2 regions of the Ochrobactrum teleogrylli genome follow, and region 2 is predicted to be linked to the other one. Evidence: predicted binding sites of a transcription regulator. Region 2 holds the regulator's gene; the other holds the start of a gene.

Region 1 (11,063 bases), 2.9 Mb from region 2:
GCAAGTTGTACTCAGCCTGCAATTGCCCTTCGCGGTCATTCCGCTCGTCATGTTCACAGCGGAAAAGAAGAAGATGGGCTCGCTGGTCGCGCCGCGCTGGGTCACGCTTCTGGCCGCCATCACTGCCATTATCATCGTCGTTTTGAACCTGAAGCTCATCTATGACTTCTTCACCGGCGTACCGATCTGATTAATCCAGCGCATCCCGAAAAGTGTGAAACGGTTTTCGGAAAAGATGCGCGTTAAAATGAAGGATCCGCGCAACGCCTCCCAAGCAACTGCGCACAAGCAAAAAGCCCGGCTCAAAGCCGGGCTTTTTCGCTATCGAAGAAGTGTCAGCCGGTCTGTAAGCCGGGTTCTGTATGGCCGGGCTTTCGCCCGACGTGGCAGCCATTCATCTGGGACGGATGTTGCCACCCGCCTCTTGCAACCCACCCGGACGACTGATCCGGAAACCGATTGCCGGTCCTTGCGAACCGGCGCGCCGTCCCTATTCGGTTTTGCTCCCGGTGGGGTTTACCGTGCCGTCTGCATTGCTGCAGACGCGGTGGGCTCTTACCCCACCCTTTCACCCTTACCTCGTCATCCCTGTCGTTGCAGCTTCTGCACAACGATACGGAAGACGAGGCGGTTTACTTTCTGTGGCACTATCCCTGGGGTCACCCCCGCCGGGCGTTACCCGGCACCGTGTTTCCCTGGAGCCCGGACTTTCCTCACCTGCCGCCTTTCGGCATATGACAAGCGCGGCTGCCCGACCGACTGACACCGCGTATAAATTCGCTTCTGCCCGAAAAAGCAACAAAAAAGCCGGTAGCAAAACCGCTACCGGCTTTTCGTTCACATCAAACGGCTTGAAACTCTACGCAACCGCCGACGCAAATTCTGGAGCGAACTCCAAAAGCGATGCTTAAAGTCCGGCCATATATGCCTTCACCGAGCTGCAATATTTCGCAGAGATCGGGTTCATGCGCTTTGCGCCATGACCGGCATTGTATTTCAGGATCGTGCCGCAGGTGCTGCCGCCGCCAAGCTTCTGGGCCATGGCGAGGTATTTCATGCCGTACTGGATGTTCGTGGCAGGCTCATAAAGCCCCTTGGCCGAGCCGGAATAGCCCATGGCGCGCGCCGTCGAGAGCTTGATCTGCATCAGGCCAATTTCGCCTGCAGCACCGCGCACATTCGGCTGGAAATTGCTTTCGTGACGCACGACCGCATGAGCGAGCGAGGACGGTACGCCATAAGTGGAAGCGTAGCGGTTGATGATCTGTGAGTAGCCGCTGCCGCTCTTGACCGAACGGCTGGCGCCGCCGGACTTGGACGAACCGGAACGCGAACCCTTGCCTGCGGGGGCTGCGCGGTTGGTGATGACGGACGCCTTTTTGACCGAAGGCTTCGCCTTGTCGGCCTCAGCAACTTTGTTCTGCTGACGCGCCTTGAGAAGTGCTGCGAGGTTGGTTGGTTCACTTGCAGGGGCGCTAAGCGCCGGATTCAGGCCAAACGAACTCATCGCGCCAACAAGGGCGCTAACAATAACAAATTTTACTTTCATAACCTACCGTCTTGGAACGTTTCTTATGGGGGACCGCCCGTCTTGGGGGGAGACGATCCGTTTATTCGGGTCCCGTCCGGTATGAGCTCTCAAGGCCCATTTCCGCTGGGATTGATCGATGATCTGAAGGGGAAATGCAGCCGAAGATTGGTTGCAAAAGTAAAATCGTCTTACAGGTTGTAACAAAACCGACTCAATCGGACGTGAGTCGACGCCCCCTCACTTAAGCGAGGTCTAAAAGGTGATTCGGCTAAATTTTTGAAATTTTGAACGAAATTCTAATTAAATTGCGAAAGTCGCCCGATGGATACTGCTTGCTCAGGCGGTAACATTTTGCAGGGAAAAAATCAGCCTGTAGAGGGTATCTATGGTAGAAACATCGGCCACACCGTCTACATTTTGTGGCCGAAAGTGACGCTGAAATGCCTTAACCACGATTTCCGTGGCTTCATCGAAGATACCGGTGATCTCAATTCCATAGCCGTAGAGCGCCAGCATGGACTGCAAAGCCTCCACCGGCTGCCCCTGTTCGCCCCGCGCCAAAAACCGTCCGCCGCGGATCGGCGTCGGCTCCACATAATGCCCGACACCCGCCTCATGCAGACGTTTCCACGGAAAGCTTTGGCCGGGATCGGTCTTGCGCGCCGGTGCGATGTCCGAATGCGCCAGCACGTTCTCCGGCGCAATAGCGTGGCGTTCACAAATATCGCGGCTAAGGCGGATCACCGCCTCGATCTGCGCATCCTTAAACGGCGGATAGTCTTGCAGAACGCCCGGATTGACGATTTCGATGCCGATAGAGGCCGAATTGATGTCGGTCTCGCCCTTCCAGAAGCTCTTGCCCGCATGCCAGGCGCGGGCCTTTTCCGAAACCATCTGCAACACCTTCCCGTCCTCTAGAACGAGATAGTGAGCCGAGACCTGCATTTCGGGCGATTTCAGAATGTCGATCGCCTCCTGCGCGGTCGCAAGGCCGGTATAATGCTGGATCAGAAAAACCGGCGTCTTGCCGTCACGGCGCGGGCCGAAATTGGGCGAAGGATCGAGCGTGGCATCGGGAAAATCGGGCTTTTCCAGCGCCAGTTCCGCCAATTCCTCATCCTGAAATCCGGTTGCGTCGCTCGACGTCTGCATCACGCAGCCTCCAAATGCTTTTCTATGCTCGCCCAAGCCGCGTTTATGGCAGCAAGGCGCGCATTGGCAATAGCAATAAATTCGAGCGGCAAACCTTCGGCAACCAGCCGGTCGGGATGGTGCTGCTTGACCAGCGAACGGTAGCGGCTGCGCGCAGTATCGAACGACACCCCGCGTTCAAGACCCAGAATAGCATAAGGATCGCCCTCGCCACGCTGCACATGCCGGATCGCGATGCGGTCGAAGGCAACTTCGTCAAAGCCGAAAATACCGGCGACTTCGGTTAGAAATGCCAATTCCTTTTCATGGACATAGCCATCCGCCTTGGCGATATGAAACAGTCCGTCGAGAATATCTTCCAGAAGATGGCACTCGGTCTGGCCTTCCTGACAAAGTCCGGCCAGCTGGCGCGCATAGCTTTCGAAACCCGCCACATCCTGCTTGGCCAGATCGTAAAGCCGGGCGACATGCGCGGTTTCTTCCTGCGGCACCGCAAAAATATCCTGGAAAGCGCGTATCTCGTCCTGCGTGACCACGCCGTCGGCCTTCGCCATTTTTGCGGAGAGCGCGATCATGGCAATCGAGAAGGCCACCCGCCTGCGCGTATCGGCATCGCCTTCAAAAACGGTGCGCACAGCCTCGATAACGCCTGTAATGGCGTTCGACGTCACTGACGCCACAAACTCACCGATGCGAACCCAAATCGACATGGGGCTTTTCTACAAAATTCCGTCGCGGCTGGAAACCGCCTGCATGAAGCGAAGTCGAAAAAACAATGATTTATATGCGCTTATCACCGGTCTGTGATAAGAAATGCCCTGAACTGTTATGGTGTAAACCAAAAAAGGAGAACGCTGTTCCCAATTAATTGGATTGAACGGCGTTCTGGCGTTCATTGAAGGAGCGTTGTGCCGTCGCGGCGGCAGCTTCTCCGGCGGCCTGGGCCTGCTCGGCATTTTGCCCGACAGCCTTTGCGGCAGATTCGGCATTAGTACGGGCGCGTTCGATGGCAGCTGCCTGTTCCTCGGGTGTGGTCAAACCGGCGTTCTCGCGCAGTGCCTTGACGAGATCCGGCCCCTTTTTCTCCGATGCGCCTTCCGCTGGTGCGGCAGGCTGGGAAACAGCAGCGCCGTCCTGCGCCGGTGCGGCAGCCTTTTCCTCATTGCCCTTGCCGCAAGCAGCAAGCGCAACCAGAACAATGGCGGCAACGAAAAACAGGGTGTTACGGTTCATGACCAAAGCCATAACCGAAGACAGCCTGCGTTTAAACACGGAAATCGCTTGCGCGCCGTCTTTCCCGTAAAATGCCGCGGGATCGTTCATGCATTACACTTCCTTCTGGGACAAATGGCGATCCAGTTTCCCGGATCGCCATTCGTATGACGTTTACCACACGGGTCTATGACAGCTCACCAGCCGTAACTTGCCCGCGCTTTATTGATACAAAATAGCACCCGAGCTTAATTAGCAGGCGCAGTACCGCCCGTACCCGTGCCCGGATTTGCCGGAGCCGGTGTTGCAGGCGTGGTGTTCGTATCATTGTTCGAAGGTGCGGCCGGCGTCGTCGGGGCCGGTGCCGGAGCGTTGCTTGCGCCGTCATCCTTCTTGTCGTTGCAGGCGGCAAGGCCCAGAAGCGATACAGCGGCAACAGATGTAATCAGAAACTTCTTCATTTTGGCTCTCCTTCCTAGCGTGGGTTGCTCGATCCGAGCTCATCCCTGTTGAGCATGGCGCAGTTTGCGCAGACACCCCTCTGCTCTTTTCATTGCTTTCTTCGTGTCCATCCGGCTCCTTACCGGTCGGGCACTTTTGCGGTTGGATCAGGCACAGAACTCCTGTCGATACCCACCGTCACAGAAGAAAACGGCAGACCAAAGGAAAGGTTCTCTCAATTAGTCTTACTGTCCGTAATAAAACGCCAATATTGCAGACACTTAATCCCGCATTAATCCGTCAATCCCCCATGTCACAGCGATGTCATGCCCAGTGTTTAACTTTTTTGAAACCAAGCACGGGATTCGTCCCAAAGGGGAATTCATGGCCGACCAATCAGCCGACGGTACTATTCTGAAGCGTGCAGTAACCCAGAACCATGCGCTTTCCCGCGCAGGTTTTTCGGAACGATTGTTTGCCTGGCTCTTTAAGGGGCTGGTCTATCCGCAAATCTGGGAAGATCCGGATGTGGACATGGCAGCCCTCGCCATCCAGCCCGGCCATCGCATCGTCACCATCGCGTCTGGCGGTTGCAACGCGCTTTCCTACCTCACCGCCGATCCGGCCCGCGTCGAGGCCGTCGATCTCAACGAAGCTCATGTCGCGTTTAACCGGCTGAAGCTTGCAGCGCTCAAGAACCTGCCAGATTACAGCGCCTTTTACCGCTTCTATGGCAAGGCTGACGACAAGACCAATCTGGCTGCCTATAAGCGCTTCGTGCGTCCGCATCTTGATGCCGAAAGCCGCGCTTACTGGGAAAAGCGCAAGTGGAACGGTCGCCAGCGCATTTCCATCTTCTGGCGCGATCTTTACCGTCACGGCCTGCTCGGCGTATTCATCGGCATGGGCCATCGCGTGGCGCGGCTCTATGGCATTGATCCGCGCGATATTCTTAAATCGCGCAGCATGGAAGAACAGCGCAGCTTCTTCGACACCGCACTTGCGCCCTTGTTCGAAAAACGCATGGTGCGCTGGGCAACCGCACGCAAATCCTCGCTGTTCGGTCTTGGCATTCCGCCCCAGCAATATGATGCGCTGGCCACCGCCGGAAACGGCAATATGGCCGAGGTGCTGCGCCGCCGCCTTGAAAAGCTCGCCTGCGGCTTTCCGCTGACGGAGAACTACTTTGCCTGGCAGGCTTTCGGACGCGGCTATAGCGGCAACGAAGAAACCGGCCCGCTGCCGCCTTATCTGTCGCGCGCCAATTTCGAAACGGTTCGCGCGCGCGCCGACCGCATGACGGTGCAGAACGCCAACTATACCGATTTCCTCGCCGCCAAGCCCGCCGGTTCGGTGGACCGCTACATTCTTCTCGACGCGCAGGACTGGATGAACGACAACCAGCTCAATGCCGTCTGGAGCGAAATCACACGCACTGCCGCACCGGGCGCTCGCGTGATTTTCCGCACTGCCGCCGAGCCGAGCCTGCTGCCCGGTCGCGTCGCGCCGGAAATTCTCGACCACTGGGAATACCGCGAAGACGAATCCCGCGCATTGCATGACCGCGACCGCTCGTCGATTTATGGCGGCTTTCACCTTTATGTCCTGAAGGACGCGTGACATGCTGCAAAATACTGAAGGCAGGCAGGGCAACAGTCAGGGCGCAAGTCATGCGCGGCTGATGGACCGGGTCTATCGCCGCCAGCGCCACTTTTATGATGCGACCCGCAAATATTACCTGCTGGGCCGCGACCAGATGATCGCGACGCTCAATGTGCCGGAAGGCGGCAGCGTTCTGGAAATCGGTTGCGGCACGGGCCGCAACCTCGTCAAGACGGCCGAACACTACCCCGATGCAAAACTCTATGGCATCGATATTTCAGCAGAAATGCTGGAAACGGCCCGCAGTGCCGCCAAACGTGCGGGCATCGAAAGCCGCACCCGGCTGGAACGCGCCGATGCGGCGCAGTTCGATCCCGAACAGCTTTTCCATCAAACAGGCTTCGACCGTATCTTCATTTCCTATGCCATATCGATGATCCCGCAATGGCAATCGGTCATCCGCGAGAGCATTCGCCATCTGGCGCCACAAGGCGAGTTGCATATCGTCGATTTCGGCGATCAAAGTCGCCTGCCCCGATGGTTCAAGCGCGGGCTCTATAAATGGCTCGACTGGTTTCATGTCACGCCGCGTCAGGACATGTTCGCCGTGTGCGAACGGCTTGCTGCCGAACGCGGCCTCACAGTGGAACGCCGCGTGCTTTATCGCGGCTTTGCGTGGATCGCCGTCATCCGGGCTTTTGCATAAAATTAGGAGCAACAACGCCACAGGCTGGTGACGACCGGGTGCCGATCGCGTAACCGTTGTAGGGACTGATTCGCGACACCGGAAACCCTGCATGAAACGTCTCATGAGCCGTCTGGCCAGCCGCAATTTTCTTGGCCCCTGCTTTGCCTCCTGCATGGGCGTTTTTCTGCTTTCGGCCTGTACGACAGTGGATTACGATTTTTCCGATGTGAAAAAGAACGGCACGGTCGCCCGCATCCCACCTCCATCGGGATCGGTGAAGGCGCCGCGCTTCGGCGACCGCGATCCGCATGACTGGACCGGCAAGACGCCCTGGCACTATCCGATCCACGGCACTGACGTTTCGAAATACCAGACCAGTGTGGACTGGAGCGCGGTCCGCGCCAGCGGCATTTCCTTTGCCTTTATCAAAGCGACGGAAGGCGGCGACCGTCTGGACCACCGCTTTGCCCAACACTGGAATGGCACACGCGAGGCGGGCATTCCCCGCAGCGCCTATCATTTCTATTATTTCTGCCGTCCGGCCATCGAACAGGCGCGCTGGTATATTCAGAACGTGCCGCGCGACCCGTCCGCGCTGCCGCCCGTTCTCGACATGGAATGGAACCCGCAATCGCCGACCTGCAAATTGCGGCCCAATGCGGCGGTTGTGCGCAAGGAAATGCGCATCTTCCTTTCAGCGCTCGAAAAGCATTACGGCAAGCGTCCGATCATCTACACGACCGTAGATTTCTTCGACGATAACGACCTGCGCCAGCTTCCAGACTATCCGTTCTGGCTGCGTTCGGTCGCGGGCCACCCGGACGAAAAATACGGCCCGCATCCGTGGACTTTCTGGCAATATACCGGCACGGGCAGCATTCCGGGCATCAAGGGCGACGCGGATATCAATGTCTTCGCGGGCGACGCCGCCACATGGAAAAAGTGGCTGGAAAGCAACAAGGGCCGTTAAGACGGGCCTGTTTGGCTGATCGCACCAAGTTTTGCTTCATTTCCGGGTCTTGTTGGGGCAATAGCTTTAACAATTCCCGGAAGGGCAAGCCTGTGCCCTGCAAAATAGTGTGAGTTACCGATGAAGTTTGTTGCTTCCATCATGACAGCCGCCCTGCTCGCTTCGACCGCTGTGTCGCATGCGCAGACCGCCAGTGCGTCTCCGGCACCTGCGGCTCCGGCTGAAACTGCCGTGAACATGCCCAAGCCCGAATGCGAAACCGATCTCGGCCAGTGGGTCGAAAATCTGGCCAAGGAAGCACGTGAAGCTGGCGTCGGCGACAAGGGTATCAGCGAGCTGCACAAGGCCTCGCTTGAACAGAAGGTGCTCGACCGGGACCGCAAGCAGACCGTCTTCAACCTGACCTTCACCGAATTTTCCAAGCGCCTCATCTCCGAAGCGCGCCTGAAAAAAGGCCAGGAAAATCTGGTCAAATATGCCGATGTCTTCAAGAAAGTCGAAGACACCTATGGCGTGCCGGGTCCCGTTCTCGCTGCCTTCTGGGGCCTTGAAACCGACTACGGCGCGATTCAGGGCGATTTCGACACGCTGAATGCGCTTGTTACCCTTTCCTACGACTGCCGCCGCCCGGACCTTTTCCGTCCGCAGCTGATCGCGCTGCTCAAGCTGTTCGACACGGGCGTTGTCGATGCGAGCACGACCGGCGCATGGGCTGGCGAAATCGGCATGATGCAGCTTCTGCCCAAGGATTATCTGGAGCGCGGCGTCGATGGCGACGGTGACGGCAAGGTCGATCTGAAGAACAGCGTTCCCGACGCCATGATGACCGCCGGTCGCATGATTTCGGAACTTGGCTGGAAACGCGGCCAGCCGTGGCTGGAAGAAGTGCGCATCACCAAGGATTTGCCTTGGGAAGAAGCCATCCGCACCAACCGCAAGCCGCACTCCTGGTGGGCCGCGCAGGGAGTGACCGGCCTGAAGGGTCCGCTTGGGCCGGATGACGGCGATGCTTCGCTGCTGCTGCCGCTGGGCCGCAAGGGCCCGGCCTTCCTGTCCTATGCGAATTTCGACGTCTTCGTCGAATGGAACAAATCCATCGTCTACGCCACGACCGCCGCCTATTTTGCGACGCGCCTCGCGGGTGCGCCTGCATTCGATCCCGGCAATCCAATTCCGGGTCTGACGCAGGACCAGATGAAGGAGCTGCAAACCAAGCTTCAGGCGCGCGGCTATGATATGGGCGCGAAGATCGACGGCGTTTACGGTCTCCTGACCCGCGATGCCGTGCGCGCCGAACAGATGCGGCTTGGCATGCCGGCCGATTCCTGGCCAACCCAGGAGCTGCTGGACAAGCTCTGAGTCACACAATGAGGGCGCGGGCTAATCCCCGCGCCTTTTCCTTTCCGACACCCTGACCGCGAATGCCTGCCTCATGCTCACCACCCTGATCGTCGTCCTGCCCGTATTTGCGCTGATTTTTTCCGGCTGGGGGGCGTTCAAGCTGAAAATACTGGGACCGCACGCCATAGCAGAGCTGAACCGCTTCGTGGTTTATCTGGCGCTGCCTGCGCTGCTGTTCGACATCATGGCCAACACCCATGGCAGCGAACTCTGGCAACCGGGCTTCATCGCCGTCTTCCTCTTGAGCAGCGCCGTCGCCTTCGTCCTGCCCTTTCTGGTGCGGCTGCGCGGAAAGCTGCCGCTTGCCGACACCGCGCTGGACGGCCTCAATGCCGCCTATCCCAATACCGGCTATATGGGCATTCCGCTGTCGATGATCGCTTTCGGTTCCGGCGTTCTGGCCGCAACCACCATTTCCATCATCATCACCGTTTGCGTGACTTTCGCCTTTGCAATCGTGCTGATCGAGATCGGCCTGCAAACCGAGAAGAAGCCGTTTCATCTCGTCTGGAAAGTCGTCCGTTCGCTTATCCGCAATCCGCTGCTTTTTGCACCGGCGCTTGGCGCGATATTTTCTTTCCTCGGGCTGACGATCCCCGCCCCCGCCGAAACTTTCCTGAAAATGCTCGGCGGCGCAGCATCGCCCTGCGCGCTCGTGGCGCTTGGCCTGTTCCTCGCGCAATCGCGCAAGGTCGAACGCGAAAGCGTCAACGCCATCGCATTCCTCGTGTCGATCAAGCTGATCGTCCAGCCGCTCGCCACATGGCTGCTCGCGGTCTATGTCTTCGGATTGCCGCCGCTGATGGCGGAAAGTGCCGCCCTTCTCGCCGCCTTGCCGACGGGCACCGGCCCTTTCATGCTCGCCGAACATTACCGGCGCGAGGCGGCCATCACCTCCAACGTCATTCTCTATTCGACGGTAATTTCGGTGGTAACACTCTCCGCCTATCTGGCTTTGATCCGCTGATAAAAAGCGGGATTTCGCATAGGCGCATTGTAGGAGCGGATTGTGGGAATTGTGGCTATTTCCCTGTAGATCCTGTCAGTTCTGTGTCTTTTTCATGAAATGTGAACAGATTTTTCAGGTCAAAAATTTCAATAACTTAGGTGGTAAACAGAAGGTTTTTTTTCCAATCACGCCAGGTTGCAGCACGAAATCTTCTTTTGTTCTCGGCTTTTTGCGCTTAGATTCCAGTCTCTACCAGCGCGCACCGGACGCTTGTCTGGCGCATATGAAGGAGACAGACCGATGGGACTGACACGATCTTTGAATGTCCTCATGATCTGTGCAGCATTTGCATTTGTTGCAGCGTTGATAGCAGGCGTCATACCGTAGAGAGCGACGCATCAGACCATTACGGCGATACAGGTTTCGAGGATAGACCGGTCTCGCAGGAAACAGAAAGCCCGCCATTTCGGCGGGCTTTCTTTATTCTCAGGCAGGCTCCAGTGCCGCTTCCGTCTTCGGGCGAATGCCAATCATATGGCAGATCGCATAGGGCAGATCGGCACGGTTCATCGTATAGAAATGGAAGTCCTGCACACCGCGCTCGATCAGATCCATGACCTGTTCGGCGGCGATGGCCGCAGCCACGAGCTGATGCGTCTGCGGGTCGTTTTCCAGCCCGTCGAAACGCTCTGCCAGCCAGGCCGGAATATGCGTCGCGGAACGGGCGCAGAAATTCTTGACCTGCTTGAAATTATGCACCGGCAGAACACCCGGAACGATCGGGATATAAATCCCCGCCCGGCGCACGCGCTCGACATAACGCTCATAAAGATCGTTCTCGAAGAAGAACTGCGTGATGGCGCGGGTGGCGCCAGCATCGACCTTGCGCTTCAGCATGTCGATATCGGTCGCGAAATCCGGGCTTTCCGGATGCTTTTCCGGATAGGCGGAAACCGAAATGTCGAAATCCGCAATCTGACGCAGGCCGCCGACCAGATCGGCACCGTTCAGATAACCACCGGTTGTCGGCACATATTTTTCACCAATCCCCGCTGCCGGATCACCGCGCAGGGCCACGAAGCGGTTCACGCCAAGATCGGCGAACTCGCGCACCACG
Region 2 (11,063 bases):
GCAGGAAAAGAATTGAGGCTTCAGCTCATCGCAATCATGAAGAAGGCCGGGAAATTTCCCGGCCTTTTCAGTTCGGTATGTTGAATTTTCAGCTGACCCATTCGCCGCGACGCATCACCGGCTCGCGGCTACCATCGGCCTTGATGCCATCAACGTCGATTTCACCGGAACCGATCATCCAGTCAATGTGGATGAGGCTGGAATTGCCGCCCTGCGCCTTGATCTGTTCCGGCGTCAGCTTGGCGCCGTCGATGAAGCACTTGGAATAGCACTGGCCGAGCGCGATATGGCTCGCAGCATTTTCGTCGAACAGCGTGTTGTAGAACAAGAGACCGCTTTGCGAGATCGGCGACGAATGCGGCACCAGCGCCACTTCGCCGAGCCTGCGCGCGCCTTCGTCCGTGTCGAGTACCTTCGACAGCACTTCCTCACCACGGCTCGCCTTGGCTTCGACAATCCGGCCCGCTTCGAAACGCACGGCGATATTCTCGATCAGTGTGCCCTGATGCGAAAGCGGCTTGGTGCTGGCGACATAACCATCGACGCGCAAGGCGTGCGGTGTGGTGAAAACCTCTTCCGTTGGAATATTCGGATTGCAGGTAATGCCGTTTTTCGCCGTTGATGCGCCGCCGTGCCACTCGTGGCCGTCGGCAAGCCCGACCGTCAGGTCCGTGCCCGGGCCCTTGAAGTTCAGAGCGCTATAAGCCTTGCCGTTCAGGAAACGGGTGCGGGTGCGAAGCGCTGCATTATGCGCGGCCCATGCGCCGATCGGATCTTCGACATCCACGCGTGAAGCGGCAAAAATGGCTTCGGCCAGCTTGCGGGTCGCAACCTCTTCCGGCTCATTCGGGAACATCAGCTTCGCCCATGCCACATTTGGATAGGAAACGATGTTCCAGTTGATATCGAAGCCCGCGATCTTTTCCAGCGCAGGCTGATAGGCCTTAGAATTTGCGCGATTGGCACGCGAAACCTTGGCGGCGTCCTGGCTGGACAGGAGCATCGGGTTGTCGGCAGCAATCGCAAGACGCGCCGCACCTTCCGAATAGGCCTTGGCCATACCCTGATAGAGCCAGTCCGCGGCGCGGTCGAAGCTTGCATCGGGCGCGTTTTCATAGCGGGCCAGCGCAATCTGATCATCGGCGAAGAACGGCGTCACCAGACCTGCGCCAGCCTTATAGGCGTGTTTGGCAATCAGCCGCACCAGCGGCAGGGCGACAACCGGCGCCGTGATGATCAGATCCTGTCCCTCGCGCAATTGCAGGCCGACGCGCACGGCGACTTCCGCCAGACGTTCGAGCTTTACCGGATCGATGACAGGATTTTGCATATCGTGAGCCATGAGCTGCGGGACCTCTTTTGATGCGAAGACGCGTCCCTTTAAAAAAAGAGCGCGGTTTGGAATCAGTTCTATACTCTCGTTATCAGTTTACCAAACGGCATAATTTCACCACTCTTTTTCATGCACCTGCGCTATTATTGAAGCAGCGGGCAGTTACACAGGACGAATGACGATGAACCGGAAACTACTTGTTTTGTTGGGGCTCGCAGGCCTGCTGGCTGGTTGTGTCACCATGACACCGGAAGAGCGCCGCGCCGCCGACGAACAGACATGTCTCGGCTATGGCTTCAAGCCACGGACCGACGCATTTGCCAACTGTCTGCAGCGGCTCGATCTCGACCGCCGGGCGGATCGCCGCGCCTGGGAAAACCGCGTCGATTTCTACGATCAGCCCATCATGCTCTATCAGCCGATCTATCGTCCGGTCGTGGTTCGTCCCCGCTAATAGCGATGGAATGCAGAACTCAAATAAAAAATGCGGGCCAATCGGAAAGATTAGCCCGCACCAAATCTGTTCAACTCAACTTATAGAGGCGTTTCCGGACGGTCCTGCGACAGAAGCAATGCGCCGATTGCATCGACCTGCTTCTGGTCTGCCGCCGCATAGCCAAGCGATTGCGGCTGGCTTGCCGGTGCCGACGTATCGAATTGCGGCTGATAGGACGCGACCTGCTGAATTTGCGGCTGCGCCGTCGCTACATCGTTGTTATGCGCAAGGCGATTGCCCCGCGCCTGCGGTCCAAGGCCGCTGCCACGCACAGAGGTTTCCATCTTGGACGCATCCGCCAGCGCGACCTGTACGGTTGGCGCTGCTGCCGGAACCGGTCCCGCCTGCGGCAAGGTCACGTCATAGGACGGGTCTTGCGGCAGCGACGGCGATTGCGGCGAATAGGCGAGCGCGAGGTTATATGGTTCCTGCGGCACCGGATTCTGCAACGAACCGTCGCGATTGCGTTTTTCGTAGAAGGAATTACCGCCGGCAACCAGCACATAGTGCATGTTGTTGTAGGGGAACTTCAGGCCTGCCGTATGGAAGAACATGGCGTTCTTCAGCTTCGGATGGCGCTGGCCTTTCAGCACGGCGTCGGCTGCGGCCTGAACATCGGGCAGCTTGCTGGATTCCATCTTGCGGGTGAGAACGCCGGGCGCGAACTGGTTCTTCTGGCCGACGACGCCGCAAATCGTATCGGGATAACGGCCCGATGCGAGGCGGTTCATCACAACCGTGCCGACAGCCATCAGACCATCGGAACTGGAGCGGTTCGATTCGAAGAACATGGCGCGCTCGAGGCACTCCTTGTCCCTTGCCGTATAGGTATAGGTCTTGACACCGTTGACCGACTTGACGTGACTTACGGCCGCCGTCTTCTCGGTCTTGGCTGTGGTGCCGGTCGTCGTGCAGCCCGTCACTACGAAGGGCGCTACGAGCAGTCCTGCCAATACAGGCAGCTTCCAATTACCAGCGCGCGTCAACGGCTCAGTCTCATATTCAGGACCCTTAACTGAAGCAGTCGATCCGAAGGCCAAAAATGACCAATACGGGTCTAGCTGCGGTGCAAGTCAAAGCAGGCTAAGATCAAAAATCAAACAACCTGCCATCGCTCGTCTTCTTCAAGGTTTTGGAATTTTTAGGCCAAAAAAAGGCAATGGGTCAAATTCCGAAATTGCTGAAACCATCGAAATGGTCGCAAATGAAACCCGAATCACGAGCGCAATTGTCCACACAAACCATTCAAAACTATTAATATTTTCTTAATGAACCTGCGGAAAAGAGATAAACCTTTGATTTGATGGAAATGATATTTCCTCAATACAGGTCACAACCCTGCCTTAATTCGCAACTGCTGTAAAATTTTGATATATCTTGCTTCATCAGGTTGGGAAAATCTGCGGCGTAACTGTTTTAGCAAGTCCTGCGCCGGTTCCTTCAACTTTGATACAAGAAGCGTAACATTCCGTGAGATTAGCGATTTACAGCCGTTTCAGCGTCTCCCGGACCGAATCGGCTGGCAAGGATAACAGGCCGCAAGAGCGCTTCAGAAAGTGATCGAGCCCGCCTTTCGATGAGGAAAGACGGGCTCGAAAAGAAGTTTTTTATCGACGCACGATCAGCCGAAAGAATATCCCGCGCCGCGTACCGTGCGGATCGGATCGAGCGCACGACCCAAGTTGATGGCCTTGCGCAAGCGTCCGACATGGACATCCACGGTGCGATCATCGACATAGATATCCGGTCCCCAGACACCGTCGAGAAGCTGACTGCGCGAGAAAACGCGGCCCGGCGACATCATGAAATATTCGAGCAAACGGAACTCCGTCGGTCCAAGACGGACTTCCTTTTCCTTGCGGTAAACGCGGTGCTGCTGACGGTCGAGCACCAGATCGCCTACTTTCAGAACATGCGACAGCAGGCTTGGATTGGCACGGCGCAGCATCGCCTTGACGCGGGCCAGGAGTTCCGGTGTCGAGAAGGGCTTCACGACATAGTCGTCGGCCCCGACGCTTAAACCCCGAACGCGTTCGCTTTCCTCGCCGCGCGCGGTCAGCATGATGACCGGCAGGCGTTCCGTCTCCGGCCATTGGCGCAGACGGCGGCACAGTTCGATGCCCGATACGCCGGGAAGCATCCAATCGAGGATGAGGAGATCAGGGACGTTCTCGCGCAGCGCGATTTCGGCCTCGTCGCCGCGCAGCATCGTGTCCACCTGATAGCCTTCGGCCTCAAGATTGTAGCGCAGCAGAACGCTCAGCGCTTCTTCGTCTTCCACCACAGCGATTTTGGGTACCTGTGACATCCATTATTCCCTATCTTAAACCGGCGAGCGGAAGATACACGTCCCCCCATCGACCGCGTGCCGCCGCGCTATTCACACATTCTCCACCGCATTTGGGAGCAATCCGGCAATCTGCCCTGATCGCTTCAAATGCAGCGCTTACTCAGGGCTTGCGTGCCTCATCCACGACGATGCCGTGGCTCAGGTCTTCCTTCGGTCGTTCGGCAGGCATCTGCAGGCCGGTCACGATGTAATAAACGGTTTCCGCGATGTTGGTCGCATGGTCGCCGATGCGCTCGATATTCTTGGCGCAGAACAGAAGATGCGTACAGGCGGAAATATTGCGCGGATCTTCCATCATATAGGTGAGCAGCTCGCGGAACAGCGAGGTGTACATGGCGTCGATCTCGTCGTCGCGATCACGCACGACATTGATCTGCTGCACCGAGCGCGACGAATAGGCGTCGAGCACGTCTTTCAGCTGGGTCAGCGCCAGTTCGGCGAGCGTTTCCAGACCGCGATAGAGCTTGACCGGCTGGCGGGATTCCGAAACGGCGGCAACGCGCTTGGCAATGTTCTTGCCCAGATCGCCAACGCGCTCCAGATCGGCGGAAATGCGGATCGAACCGATGATTTCGCGCAGGTCCACCGCCATCGGCTGGCGCTTGGCGATGATCATCACGGCCTTGTCGTCGATTTCGCGCTCGCTGGCATCCAGGATCAGGTCGTCGGAAATGACGCGCTGCGCAAGGGCGTTGTCGGCATTGACGATCGCTGCGACCGACTGTTCGACCATACGTTCCGCATGTCCGCCCATTTCGGCGATCTTGTGGGTGAGAAACTTCAGTTCCTCATCGTAGGAACGAACGGTATGCTGAGACGGCATGGTAGACCTCGTAATATAAATTGCGGGGAAGCCGCACTTCTGTTTGTTCTGACGCAATCCGCGCGCAAGGGTTGCTTTCCCCTGCCCCCGGTTTGTTAGCCGAAGCGTCCGGTGATGTAATCCTGCGTGCGCTTTTCCGTCGGCGCAGTGAACATCGTTTCCGTGTCGCCCACTTCGACCAGATTGCCGAGATGGAACATGGCGGTGCGCTGCGAAACGCGGGCCGCCTGCTGCATTGAGTGCGTAACGATGACGATGGTGTAGTTCTGGCGCAGTTCGTCGATCAGCTCTTCCACCTTGGCGGTGGCAATCGGATCAAGCGCCGAGCAGGGTTCGTCCATCAGGATGACTTCCGGGCTAACCGCGATCGCACGTGCAATGCACAGGCGCTGCTGCTGGCCGCCGGAAAGGCCCGTGCCCGCATCGTGCAGGCGATCCTTCACTTCCTCGAACAGACTGGCCTTCTGCAGGCTGGTCACGACGATTTCCTCCAGATCGGCCTTCGTGCGGGCCAGACCGTGAATGCGCGGGCCGTAGGCGACGTTCTCGTAGATCGACTTCGGGAACGGGTTCGGCTTCTGGAACACCATGCCGACACGGGCGCGCAGTTCCACCACGTCGATCTTCGGATCGTAGATATCCTCATTGTCGAGCGTGATCTTGCCAGCGATGCGGCAACCTTCAATCGTGTCGTTCATGCGGTTGAGCGAACGAAGGAAGGTGGACTTGCCGCAGCCGGAAGGACCGATCAGCGCCGTCACCATCTTTTCCGGAACATCCAGATTGACGTCGAAAAGGGCCTGCTTCTCACCATAGAATACGCAAACCTTGTCGCCGCGCATCTTTACGGAACTGGCGTTGGCGTTCATCTTTTCTCCTACGGCTTTCTCGAGAGTTCGTTCAGTCATCAAATTCATAGCTTCGACTCCCGTTTACCAGCGGCGCTCGAACCGGCGGCGCAGAATGATTGCTGCAATGTTCATCACGGCCAGGAACAGAAGCAAGACGATGATAGCGCCGGACGTGCGTTCCACAAAGGCGCGTTCTGCTTCATTGGCCCACATATAGATCTGGACAGGCAAGGCGGTCGCCGGGTCCATCGGCGTGGACGGAACATCCGCCACGAAAGCCACCATGCCGATCAGCAGAAGCGGCGCGGTTTCGCCCAGCGCATGGGCAAGCCCGATGATCGTGCCCGTCAGAATGCCGGGTGCGGCAAGCGGCAGCACGTGATGAAACACCATCTGCGTCTTGGACGCGCCGAGACCGAGCGCTGCTGCGCGGATCGACGGCGGCACGGCGCGCAGGGCGGCACGCGTTGCGATAATGATCGTCGGCAGCGTCATCAGCGTCAGCACCAGACCGCCGACCAGCGAGGCTGAGCGCGGCAGGTTGAAGAAGTTGACGAAGACCGCAAGCCCCAGCAGACCGAACACGATAGACGGTACAGCTGCGAGGTTGTTAATGTTCACCTCGATCATATCCGTCCAGCGGTTCTTCTTGGCGAACTCTTCCAGATAGATCGAAGCGGCGACTCCGATAGGCAGAGCCAGACCCAGCACGATCAGCATCATATAGAGCGAACCGACCAGCGCCACGCCGAGCCCCGACGTTTCCGGGCGGCTCGATGCGCCATAGGTGAAGAGGCCGGTGTTGAATGCCTCCTTCATGACGCCTTCTTCCGAAAGCGTCTTCATCCAGCCGACCTGACGGTCCGATACCTTGCGGCTCGTTTCAGGGACGGTCAGATCGATCTGCCCCTTGAAGGCGGAATCGATATCCGCACCGGCCAGAACCGGAACAGTTTGTGTCGTGCCGATGATGGCCGGATTGTCCATCACCATCTGGCGCAGCTGAACGCGCACGCCGTCGGAATAGAAGCGGCCAAGATCGCGCATGGCCGGGCGGTCGGTGGTTGCGACGCCGAGCTTTTCAGCCAGCGCATTGCGCACCAGAAGCGGATAGTTCGCGGCGATCAGCACGTTCGGATCGGTCGCCCGCTTGTTGCCCGGATCGATCACCTGCGCGTCGATCTGGACCGGAAGGTAGAGCGTCGTCTGCCAGAAGGCGGTGTAGCCCTTGGAGAAAACCGAGAACAGCAGCGCGCAGAGGAAGAACACGCCAATGGCGATTGCTGCGATGCCATAGAGGCGGAAGCGGCGTTCGGCAGCGTAGCGGCGTTTCAGTCCGATATCGCGGCGGGCGGGCTGTGCAGTCGCCGTACCGCTTGCGTTGAAGGTCGTATCGGTCATTATTCGTACTGCTCCCGGTACTTGCGCACGATATGCAGCGCAAAGATGTTCATGATCAGCGTCAGGACGAAAAGCGTGATGCCAAGTGCAAAGGCAACCAGCGTCTGCGGCGAGTTGAACTCAAGGTCGCCGGTCAGCTGATTGACGATTTTCACCGTGATGGTGGTCATCGCGTCGAATGGGTTGATGTTGATACGCGCCGCAACGCCTGCCGCCAGAACCACGATCATGGTTTCACCGATGGCGCGTGAAGCGGTCATCAAAAGTGCGCCGACGATGCCCGGGAGTGCCGCAGGCAGGACAACGCGCTTGACAGTTTCGGAGCGGGTGGCGCCAAGACCGAGCGAGCCGTCGCGCAGCGTGCGCGGCACGGCGGTGATGATGTCGTCGGAAAGCGACGACACGAAAGGAATAAGCATCACACCCATGACGAGACCGGCGGTCAAAACGCTCTGCGCCATGATGAAGCCCTGACCGCCCGCAATCGCGGCGGAAAGATCACGCAGGAACGGGCCGACCGTCACAAGGGCGAAGAAGCCGTAGACGATACTGGGAATACCGGCGAGCAGTTCAAGCACCGGCTTGACCACCGTGCGCACGCGCGGCGAGGCATATTCGGCCATGTAGATGGCGGCGAACAGACCGACCGGAACCGCGAACAGCATAGCGACCAGCGCGATATAGAGCGTACCGGCCAGAAGCGGGATCAGGCCGAACTGGCCCGTCTCACCGCCGGAACCGGCAGCAGCAAAGCGGGGATCCCAGACCGTGCCGAAGAAGAAATTCCACGGCGAAACCGACTGAAAGAAGCTGATCGTCTGAAACAGCATCGAGCAGATGATGCCGACAGTGGTCAGAATGGCGATGCCCGACGCCGCGATCAGCCCCCACAGCACGATGCGCTCGACATTGTTGCGGGCGCGCATGCGGCGGTTGATCGTGGAAAGACCGAAAATCAGACCGGCAACCGCAATGACCAGCGCCACGGCAGCGCCGATCGTGTGCGTGAGGTCCGTCGCCTTCTTCAGATAGAGGGCGATGGGCACCATATAGTCCTGACCCTCGGTTGCGAGAGCCACGCCCTTGTTGCCGAGAACCGAGCGCGCATCCTGATAGTTGGTCGGGAAGCTTTCCAGCTCAGCCGGTGTCAGGCGCTCAAGCCCGTTGGCGAGGCCGCGCACCATACCGAGCTGAAGGCTGCGATTGGTGTAAGAACCCTCCTCGACGGCATCGGGTAGTCGTGCGGTGGCGCTGTGATCGAGATAGACGGACGATCCGACAGCCCAGACGGCAAGAAACAGCACTGCAGGCAATGCAGAAACGAGGAAAACCCACCAGCCATGATAATGCGGGCGGGAATGCATTTTCTCGGCCGTCGATCCTTGCCCTGAACCTTGGGGCGCGACAGGCTGCGCTTTGTCCAGTGCAACGGCGCGCTGACGGCCAATAAAGAAGCCGACCAACCCGATTGCAATGACGCTGACGAGAACCAGAAAGAAGGACATTCAATTTCCCCGGTTGCCCTGAAAAATGCGAAACGACATAGACGTGTCCCCAATGACCAGACTGTCAGTTCCGCGCGATTGCGCCTCTCATATTAGAATGGCGCGAAAGGAGAAGAACGCGGGGAGGTTTCATCCCCGCGTTCCACAGTTTTAGACTTACTTTGCAGCCAGCGTCTTGCCTTCGGTGAAGGCGGCGCGCTGTGCTTCGCGTTCTGCATCCGGAGCCGGAACCAGACCATATTCAGCGAGCGGGCCGTCAGGACCGATCATCTGGTCGTTCAGGAAGAAATCGACATATTCCTTGAGGCCCGGCACGACGCCGAGGTGAGCCTTCTTCACGTAGAAGAACAGCGGACGCGAAACCGGATATTCACCCGAGGCGACGGTGGCAGCCGATGGCGTGATATCGTTGACGGTCGCAACCTTCAGCTTGTCGGCATTGTTTTCGAAGAAGTAGAGGCCGAAAACGCCAACGCCGGTTTTGTTGGAGTCGATGCGCGCCAGCGTTTCAGCATAGTCGCCGTCGATGTCGACAGCCTTACCGTCCTTACGCACTGCGATACAGGCCGAAGCGGCAGCCTTGTCGTCGAGACCGGTCTTCTTGATTTCGTCCAGAGCGCCGGAGTGCTTGCAGCCGTCGGCCAGAACCTTTTCTTCGAAAACTTCACGGGTGCCGTGCTTTTCGCCCGGGATATAGGCAGCAATGTCCCAATCCGGCAGGTTCGGGTTAACCTGGTTCCACTTGGTGTTTGGATTGTCGACCAGCTTGCCATCGACAACAACCTTGGCGGCCAGAGCCTTGTAGACGTCTTCCGGCTTCAGCTTCCAATCCGGACCCTTGGCGTCGGTTGCGAAGACGATGCCGTCATAACCGAAGCGCACTTCCTGAACGTCCTTGACGCCAGCGTCAACGCACGACTTCAGTTCCGAATCCTTCATGGCGCGCGATGCATTGGCGATGTCGATGGTGTTTTCACCGACGCCCTTGCAGAATTCCTTGATGCCGGCGCCCGAACCGCCCGATTCAACAACCGGCGTCTTGAAGTTCGGATAGGTTTCGCCGAAGGTTTCAGCGACGATCTTTGCATAAGGCAGCACGGTGGAGGAACCGGCAACCTGAATCTGATCGCGCGCCTGGGCAGCGGAAACCGACAGAACGGCGGCAATGGCCAGCGCCGCGGTCGAGGAAATCATCTTGTTCATGAGCAGCAGCTCCTGTTGTAAAAAGCCTATGACGATTAGCGTCAGTAGCCGTCTACGCGCTCTATATTACATTCATATGACAGTAATGTTACAGGTTTGTAGCAATCCACCCTCCACCAATTGTGTGGGACTTTGGATGCAATGGAAGAGCTGCTGGAACTGTTATGGGAATCAAAGCCGTAAGCTTGGCAAACGGGCTCCCGTGGCTTCGATGCCCGCCACATCGGCATTGGCAAAGGCAAAGCGCAGAAAAGCTTCCTGCCCATCACCGAAGAAGACACCCGGCAATGTGACAATGCCGAGCGACTTCGCAAGGCGCTCTGCAACCGTCACCGATGATAGGCCCTCGAAAGGGTGCCGCACGAAGGCGAAATAGGCGCCCACCGCTTCCACACGCCAGCCATCGACCGCCGCCATGACGGAGCGAAGTGCTGCAGCCCGGCGCGCGATTTCCTTGCGGTTCTCGTTGCGCCAGGCTTCCAGCGGCGCAAGCGCACGGGCAACAGCCACCTGCGGGGCGCGTGTGGCGCAGATTTGCAGATTGTCCATCACCTTGACGATATTGGACACCATATCGGCACCCGCAACAATCGCCCCCAGACGATGTCCCGGAATGCAGAAGGATTTCGAGAAGCTGTAGAGCTGGATCAGATGCGACGGCCAGTCAGCCTCGCCGAATAACTCGTGCGGCGCCTCACCGGCAGTCGGCAGAAAATCGCGATAGGTTTCATCGAGGATCAGCCACGTGCCGTTGGCGCGGCAAAGCGCATAGATCTGGCCGAGCAGTTCCGGCGGGTAGACCGCGCCGGTCGGGTTGTTCGGGGAAACAAGCGTCAGCGCCCTCACACCGGGATGCAGCGCCGCCCGCACATCCTCAACCGTTGGCACAAAGCCATTTTCAGCACGGCAGGGAAAGGAAGCCGGCTTGATGCCAAGCATTTCCAGTGACGAACGGTGGTTGAAATAGAACGGGTCGGTCGTCAGCACCGTATCGCCGCTGCCAGCCACGCACATGATGGCCGCGATGAAAGCCTGATTGCAGCCGGATGTGACATGCACATTGCGCGCTTCAATCGAAGCGCCATAAAGCGAGCCGACATG

What was found. Region 2 encodes PhoB, which activates phosphate uptake and scavenging genes when phosphate is short. Its sites were predicted from a motif close to TGTCATNNANCTGTCAT; they were not measured.
Region 1: a site for PhoB is predicted at 4,648-4,664, ahead of WIX40_RS00600 (BtaA family protein). Genes of this name have one in related genera too.

What each region holds. Positions count from the first base shown of each region.
Region 1 is NZ_JBBHKQ010000001.1:105,624-116,686, reverse strand. Features, by position in the region: gene WIX40_RS00635 (Nramp family divalent metal transporter) at 1-190, shown strand, start outside; RNA gene rnpB (RNase P RNA component class A) at 332-763, opposite strand; gene WIX40_RS00625 (lytic transglycosylase domain-containing protein) at 908-1,549, opposite strand; gene WIX40_RS00620 (N-acetylmuramoyl-L-alanine amidase) at 1,868-2,683, opposite strand; gene WIX40_RS00615 (J domain-containing protein) at 2,683-3,393, opposite strand; partial or broken gene WIX40_RS00610 (antifreeze protein) at 3,548-3,999, opposite strand; gene WIX40_RS00605 (hypothetical protein) at 4,144-4,356, opposite strand; gene WIX40_RS00600 (BtaA family protein) at 4,721-5,956, shown strand; gene WIX40_RS00595 (class I SAM-dependent methyltransferase) at 5,958-6,644, shown strand; gene WIX40_RS00590 (glycoside hydrolase family 25 protein) at 6,748-7,596, shown strand; gene WIX40_RS00585 (lytic murein transglycosylase) at 7,717-8,955, shown strand; gene WIX40_RS00580 (AEC family transporter) at 9,029-9,964, shown strand; gene metF (methylenetetrahydrofolate reductase [NAD(P)H]) at 10,433-11,063, opposite strand, start outside.
Region 2 is NZ_JBBHKQ010000001.1:2,968,980-2,980,042, forward strand. Features, by position in the region: gene dps (DNA starvation/stationary phase protection protein Dps) at 1-16, shown strand, start outside; gene WIX40_RS13880 (aminopeptidase) at 89-1,342, opposite strand; gene WIX40_RS13885 (hypothetical protein) at 1,509-1,787, shown strand; gene WIX40_RS13890 (cell wall hydrolase) at 1,868-2,815, opposite strand; gene phoB (phosphate regulon transcriptional regulator PhoB) at 3,451-4,137, opposite strand; gene phoU (phosphate signaling complex protein PhoU) at 4,280-5,002, opposite strand; gene pstB (phosphate ABC transporter ATP-binding protein PstB) at 5,098-5,919, opposite strand; gene pstA (phosphate ABC transporter permease PstA) at 5,935-7,254, opposite strand; gene pstC (phosphate ABC transporter permease subunit PstC) at 7,254-8,759, opposite strand; gene WIX40_RS13920 (PstS family phosphate ABC transporter substrate-binding protein) at 8,916-9,962, opposite strand; gene WIX40_RS13925 (aminotransferase) at 10,134-11,063, opposite strand, start outside.